Regions from separate parts of the Bradyrhizobium sp. BR14999 genome, predicted to be linked through region 1. Evidence: predicted binding sites of a transcription regulator. Region 1 holds the regulator's gene; the other holds the start of a gene.
The links. Region 1 encodes PhoB, which activates phosphate uptake and scavenging genes when phosphate is short. Its sites were predicted from a motif close to TGTCATNNANCTGTCAT; they were not measured.
Positions count from the first base shown of each region.

Region 2: a site for PhoB is predicted at 1,702-1,718, ahead of phnF (phosphonate metabolism transcriptional regulator PhnF). Genes of this name have one in related genera too.

Region 1 covers NZ_CM148536.1:499,389-503,146, reverse strand. The annotation lists gene pstB (phosphate ABC transporter ATP-binding protein PstB) at 1-385, shown strand, start outside; gene phoU (phosphate signaling complex protein PhoU) at 397-1,113, shown strand; gene phoB (phosphate regulon transcriptional regulator PhoB) at 1,128-1,835, shown strand; gene ACR9YP_RS02315 (GcrA family cell cycle regulator) at 2,079-2,591, opposite strand; gene ACR9YP_RS02310 (aspartate aminotransferase family protein) at 3,060-3,758, shown strand, end outside.
Region 2 covers NZ_CM148536.1:1,725,244-1,729,001, reverse strand. The annotation lists gene ACR9YP_RS07975 (carbon-phosphorus lyase complex subunit) at 1-565, opposite strand, end outside; gene phnH (phosphonate C-P lyase system protein PhnH) at 569-1,177, opposite strand; gene phnG (phosphonate C-P lyase system protein PhnG) at 1,182-1,595, opposite strand; gene phnF (phosphonate metabolism transcriptional regulator PhnF) at 1,753-2,481, shown strand; gene phnE (phosphonate ABC transporter, permease protein PhnE) at 2,643-3,491, opposite strand; gene phnE (phosphonate ABC transporter, permease protein PhnE) at 3,488-3,758, opposite strand, start outside.

The DNA.
Region 1 (3,758 bases):
CGAGAAGGCGCTGCGCGGCGGCGCGCTGTGGAACGAGGTCAAGGACAAGCTCAACGCTTCGGGCCTGTCGCTCTCCGGCGGCCAGCAGCAGCGCCTCTGCATCGCCCGCACGGTCGCGGTGCGGCCTGAAGTGATCTTGTTCGACGAGCCCTGCTCGGCGCTCGATCCGATCTCGACCGCCAAGGTCGAGGAGCTGATCCAGGAACTGTCCGAGAACTACACGATCGCGATCGTCACCCACAACATGCAGCAGGCGGCGCGCGTCTCCGACAAGACCGCCTTCATGTATCTTGGCGAGCTGATCGAGTTCGACGACACCAGCAAGATCTTCACGTCGCCGAGCGACCGGCGTACGCAGGATTACATCACCGGCCGGTTCGGCTGAGGAGACGGGACATGGGTACTGAACATACCGCAAAGGCCTTCGACACCGACCTCCAGGAGCTCACCCGCCTGGTCGCCGAGATGGGCGGCATCGCCGAGCGCATGATCGTCGATTCCGTCGACGCGCTGATCCGCCGCGACGTCGCGCTCGGTCAGCGCGTCGTCACCACCGACGCCGAGCTCGATGCGCTGCAGAAGCGCATCGAGGAGCGCGCCGTGCTCACCATCGCCCGCCGCCAGCCGATGGCGGTGGATCTGCGCGAGATCGTCGGCGCCATGCGCGTCGCCACCGATCTCGAGCGCATCGGCGACCTCGCCAAGAACATGGGCAAGCGCGTTGCGGCGCTGGAGACGGACTTCCATCCGCTAAAACTGTTCCGCGGCCTGGAGCACATGACCGACCTCGTGCAGCAGCAGGTCAAGTCGGTACTGGACGCCTATGCCGCGCATGACCTGCCGGCGGCAATGGCGGTGTGGAAGGGCGACGAGGAAGTCGACGCCATCTGCACCTCGCTGTTCCGCGAGCTCCTCACCTACATGATGGAGGATCCGCGCAACATCTCGTTCTGCATCCATCTGATGTTCTGCGCCAAGAACATCGAGCGGATCGGCGACCACGCCACCAACATCGCCGAAACCGTGTTCTACATGATCGAGGGGCAGGCGATCACCGACAAGCGGCCGAAGGGCGACATGACGACCTTCGCCACGACGGTACCGAATACCTAGGGAGCGACGACAACATGGGCGCACGCATTATGGTGGTTGAGGACGAGGAAGCTCTCACCGAGCTTCTCCGTTACAACCTCGAAGGCGACGGCTATGACGTGGAGACGGTGATGCGCGGCGACGACGCCGACACCCGCCTCAAGGAACACATCCCGGATCTGATCGTGCTCGACTGGATGCTGCCGGGACTATCAGGCATCGAGCTGTGCCGGCGGCTGCGCACCCGTCCCGAGACCAAGCAACTCCCGATCATCATGCTCACCGCGCGCGGCGAGGAGAGCGAGCGGGTGCGGGGTCTTGCGACCGGCGCCGACGACTACATCGTCAAGCCGTTCTCGGTGCCGGAGCTGCTCGCGCGCGTTAAGGGCCTTCTGCGGCGCGCAAGTCCGGAGCGGCTCGCCACCGTGCTCGCCTACGGTGACATCGAGCTCGATCGGGACAAGCGCCGCGTGGCGCGCTCGGGCCGGCCGATCGATCTCGGCCCGACCGAATATCGCCTGCTGGAGTTCTTCCTGGAGCATCCCGGCCGCGTGTTCTCGCGCGAGCAGCTGCTCGACAGCGTCTGGGGCCGCGACATCTATATCGACGAGCGCACTGTCGACGTCCATATCGGCCGCCTGCGCAAGCTGCTCAATCTCGGCCGCGAGCAGGACCCGATCCGCACCGTCCGCGGCGCCGGCTATGCGCTGGATGATCGGTTTGCGAAGGCGGAGCAGACGTAAGGCGTTTGGTGGGGATGAGTTAGCGAGCTGTCGCCCCAATTTCCGCGTCGTCCCGGCGAAGGCCGGGACCCATACCGCGTGATCTATCGATTGGGCGCGGTCTTGATTGCACGGTGCAGCCGCATCATTGAGAGTCTTCGCCAAATGGCATTCGGTGGCTATGGGTCCCGGCCTTCGCCGGGACGACACCGAACATGTAGAGCCGCCATCGCACGACGGCTCATTTCTGGTCTCAGAACAAACTCACCGCGTGCTCGGCTTGGCCGGCGCGCGCCGGCGATCTGCGGCCGGCTGATAGGCCACGCGCGAGTGCTGGGCACAGTAGGGCAGGCCGGACAGCGCCCTGCCGCCGCAGAAGAAGAAATCCGGGCTCGAGGGATCGCCGACCGGCCAGTGGCAGGTTGCCTCGTTCAATTCCAGCAGCGACAGCCGCTGGCTCATCGGCACCACGTTGTCGTAGGTGACCGGTTCGGCCTCGACCTCGACCTCGAAGGCCTGCGCCAGCGCGGTGTTGCCGCGCGAGATCGGCCGGGTCACCCGCATCATGTGCTGTGCTGGGCGCGCCTTGCGCGGCCGCGGCGCGGCCGAAGATGGGCTCTTGGCGCGGCCCGACAGGCCGAGCCTGTGCACTTTGCCGATCACGGCATTGCGGGTCACATTGCCGAGCTCGGCCGCGATCTGGCTGGCCGAAAGTCCGGCCTCCCAGAGCTTTTTCAGCTGCTCGACGCGATCGTCGGACCAGGTCAAAACCGTCATTGCACCCTTTCCCTCGCTGCGCGCCGCCATCCTGGGGCCTCACAGCGAATGCCTAAGCCTTGAAAAACCCGTGCCGCCAGAATCCCTTAAGGCTCGCCGGGCGCGCTACTGACGCCCGAACGTTTACGCCGGTACATGAGGACTTAGAGGATCAGAACCGCTGCACGAGATGTCGTATCTGACAGGCCAAACGCTACAATATGGCGTGACTCCCGCGCAAGAGTCCGCCGACTCGCTTCCACATGTTCCGTGGTGAAAACCCCGCAAAATCGGCACCGCAAGACTACGGATTCAGCGTTTCGCGAGGCTTTCCGGGCGGCATTGACACCGGTCTTGCCAGGCATAAGATAGTGCCGCGTGCCGCCCTTAAAAGGCGGCACGTTTCGTTTTCCGGACCGGTCAATGGTGCGCTGCGCAAGGCACGCCAGGCAGGTCTCAACTTTCAAATGCAACATCCAAGTGATGGTCATGACCAACAGCGCCGCGCCGCATCTGCTTCCCGTTTTCGCCAGGGCCGACCTTGGTTTCGAGCGCGGCGAAGGCTGCTGGCTGATCGCGACCAATGGCGATCGCTATCTCGATTTCACGTCGGGCGTTGCGGTGAACGCGCTCGGCCATGCCCATCCCGCGCTGGTCAAGGCGTTGCAGGAGCAGGCGACCAAGCTCTGGCACATGTCGAACCTGTTCCAGAGCCCGGATGGCGAACGGCTTGCAACGCGTCTGTGCAACGAGAGTTTCGCGGACTTCGTGTTCTTCTGTAATTCCGGCGCCGAAGCGCTGGAATGCGTGATCAAGGTCGTGCGGCGCTATCACGCCGCCAAAGGCCATCCCGATCGCTATCGCATGATCACCTTCGAAGGCGCCTTCCACGGCCGTACGCTGGCGACGCTGGCTGCGACGGGCTCGGCAAAATATCTCGAAGGTTTCGGCCCGCCGATGGACGGCTTCGACCAGGTCCCGCATGGCGATATCGAGGCCGTGAAGAAGGCGATCGGTCCGCAGACCGCCGGCATCCTGATCGAGCCGATCCAGGGCGAGGGCGGTGTGCGTTCGTCGGCACCCGCCTTTCTCAAGGCGCTGCGCCAGCTCTGCGACGAGAAGGGCCTGTTGCTCGCGTTCGACGAGGTGCAGACCGGCATGGGCCGCACCGGCGATCTGTTCGCGCAT
Region 2 (3,758 bases), 1.2 Mb from region 1:
CCGGAAAATTCAGCGGCTCGCGGGTGAGATCGCCGACGCTGGCACCGTCTTCGGCATGCGGCGAAGACTCGATCAGCCCGTCCCGGCCGAGAATATCAGTCACGCGCGGCGTGGCCGCGGTCGAGGCTTCGGCTGTCGCCGGCGCTTCCGGTACAAAGCCTTCGGCGAGCGAGGGATCAAGCAGGCGGTGGGTATAATCGAAGGTCGGCCCGAGGATCTGGCCGCCCGGAATGTCCTTGAAGGTCGAGGACACCCGCCGCTGCACGCGCATCGCGCCGGTGTCGACCGGCTCGCTCACGCCGAAGCGCGGCAGCGTGGCGCGGAAGGCGCGGACCAGGAAGATCGCCTCGATCAGGTCGCCGCGCGCCTGCTTGATCGCGAGCGCTGCGAGCTCGCGGTCATAGAGCGAGCCTTCGCTCATGACGCGGTCGACGGCGAGGCCGAGCTGCTCCGAGATCTGGTCGAGCGTGACTTCCGGAACGCCTTGGTCGCCGCGCCGCGCATTGGCAAGCAGGCGATGGGCGTTCTCGATGGCGCGTTCGCCGCCTTTGACTGCGACATACATGCTTCAGCTTCCCTTGTTCGCGACGCGCGTGGTGCGCGGGATCGCAATCACGGCATCATCGGCGACCAGCACCACATCGAGGCCGCGCGGAAACAGCGGCTCGTTGAACCGCAGGCGGTCGAACAGGTCGAACGGCTTGACCGACGCCTGGAGCGTGGCGACGCCGTCGATGCCGGGTCCCCGCAGCTCGAAGCTGCGTCCCGAGCCCAGGCTATCGACCTGCAGGATCAGTGTGGTCGAACGATCCGGATATTCGTTGGTGCCTAGCGCGAAGCGCTCGAGCGGCGGAAGCGCGGCGCCGGCGCCGATCAATGCGAAGCTCGCAATCGAGGAGTCCTGCACCACCGGCGCGCCGGTGTGGAACTTGAGCCACTTCACCACGTCGGAATTTTGCGCCATGCGCGCATCGATCCAGAGCGGCGTGTCGTGGTCGAACAGCGTCAGCGCGATCGCAGCGGTGCCGCGCATCATCGTATGGGGCGTTCCGGCTGTCGGCACGATGCGCTGGACCGAACCCGGCCGCGCCATCGCGTCCATCACCGAGCGGAAGGTCGATTGCGCCGACAACACCTTGTCGGCAAATCCCGGCGGCAGTTCCGCAATCGTGGTCATGATCTCACCCCTCACCGCGCACCATGGTGTAGAAATCAACCTTCGTCGCGGCAGTCTGCGCCGCCGCCTGCTGGCGCTTCGTCATAAGCTGCGCGCGCAAAGGCGCGATCACGTCGCGCTCGACGGCTGAGCCGAAATCGCTGGACTGCACCAGCGCGTCGCACAGCGCGATCAGCCGCGCCTTCTCACCATCACGGCCGAGCGTGTAGCCGAAGCCGACCTCGCCGCTGGCAAGCCGGACCGCAGCGCGCGACACCGTGGCTTCGCCGAGGTTGAACGGCGCACCGTCGCCGCCGACCCGGCCGCGCAGCATGACGAGACCGTTTTCGCCCTCGCGCAGATCCTGATGGGCCGGGATGCTTAAGTTGCGGAGGCGAGCGGCGATCTCGCCCGCCTCCGCGTGCGCCAGCACGGCCATCGCGGCCTTGCGCTGGGCTTGCTGGTTGTTGTGCTGGGTCACGGATTCACCGAACTTGCCGATTCTAAGTTGTCTATGATACTAGACAACTTCATAAGGGAGCGCCATGACTGTTTCGTGACAAAGGCGTGATTTCTGGGCTAGGCTGACCGGCGATATGAGCATGCAAGACACTGCATCGTCGGGCGTCGCGTTGTGGCGCCTCGTCGCCGACGGCATCGAGCGCGGCATCGCCGACGGCCGCTTTGCCGCCGGCGACAAATTACCGGGCGAGATGGAGATCGCCGAAACCTACCGCGTGAACCGCCACACCGTGCGGCGCGCGCTGGCCGCGCTTGCCGAGCGCGGCCTGGTGCGGGCCGAGCGCGGCAGCGGAACCTATGTCGAGGCGCAGAAGCTCGCCTATCCGCTGCGCTCGCGCACGCGCTTCTCCGAGATCGTCGGCGCCGGCGGCCGCGAGCCGCGCGGCCAGTTGATCGAGGCGTCCGACGATGTCGCAACCCGCGAGCTGGCGCGCGAGCTCGGCCTGAAGACCGGCGCGCCGCTGGTGCGAATCGAGGCGATCCGCCTCGCCGACCGCACGCCGATCTGCGTCTCCACCACCTGGCTATCGGCGGAATTGTTTCCGGGCGCGGGCGCCGTGTTCGCCACGACACGCTCGATGACGAAGTTGCTGGAGCACTACGGCATTCGTGACTACCGCCGCGGCGCGACCCGGATCACCGCCGGCATCGTTGATGCGACGGACGCCGCCCGGCTCGATCTTGCGCTGGGACGTCCGATCCTGGTGGTCGATGCGACCGACCACGCTCTCGACGGCAAGCCGCTGGTGACTAAGCACTCGCGGTTTGCGGCGGAGCGGGTGGAGTTTCTGGTGGAGTCGTAGGGGACTCTTTTCCCTCTCCCCTTGTGGGAGAGGGTGGCTCGCCGCGATAGCGGCGAGACGGGTGAGGGGTATGTCTCCACAAATCCAGATCTGAGCTTGTGGAGACATACCCCTCATCCGGCGCTTCGCGCCACCTTCTCCCACAAGGGGAGAAGGAAGAGCTATGCCACTGCCCGTCGCCCGATAATCGCAAAGCGCAGCTTGCCCGAGATGAAATCGATCGCGGCAACCGCGACCAAAATCATCAGGATCAGGAACGATACCTTCTGCCATTCCAGCACGCGGATCTGCTCGGCGAGCTGGAGGCCGATGCCGCCGGCGCCGACGATGCCGATGATGGTGGCCGAGCGGGTGTTGGATTCGATAAAATAGAGCACTTGGCCGGCGATCACGGGCAAAACCTGCGGCAGCAGCCCGAAGCGGATCTCGTGCAGCGCGCTGCCGCCGGAGGCGCGGATGCCTTCGACCTGCTTCTGGTCGGCGCCCTCGATCGCCTCCGAGAACAGTTTTCCAAAGGCGCCGAAATCCGACACGGCGATGGCAAGCACGCCGGCGAACGGGCCGAGCCCGACCACATTGATCCACACCAGCGCCCAGATCAGCGTGTCGACGCCGCGGATCGAATCGAGGAAGCGGCGAACCGGGAAACGCAGGATGATTGACGGTACCACGTTGCGCGCGGCGAGCAGGCTGACCGGCAGCGCGAACAGCGCCGCCAGCGTCGTGCCGAGCAGCGCGATCGACAGCGTCTCGCCCAGCGCTTTCAGATAGACCGGCAGCGAGGAGCCGGGATCGGGCGGGATCATCATCAGGCTGATCCAGCCGAGCTGGCTGAGGCCGGCGAGGAACCGCGACGGCGAGAAGTCGAGATCGACCAGGCCGTAGGTGAGGATCGCGAACGCCGCGACGATCATCGCGGGCGTTGCAAGCCGCGCCGAGGCCGGCCGGTCGAATACATCGGGGTAGCGCGCGCGGATCTCTCGCGTGTCGACCTGCTGCGGCTTCGTCACGTCCGCGCCTCCTTGCCGAACAGGCGGCCGCGCAGCCAGCCGGTGGTGATGTCGATGATGAAGACGGTGACGATGATGGTGAGCAGGATGGCGCTGACGTCCGAGTAGTAGAACTTGCGGATGGCGACGACGAGCTCCTGGCCGATGCCGCCGGCGCCGACAAAACCCATCACCGAGGCTTCGCGGACATTGATTTCGAAGCGCAGCAGCGCGTAGCTGGCATAACCTGCGGTCACCTGCGGCACCACGGCGAAGCGCATGCAGGAG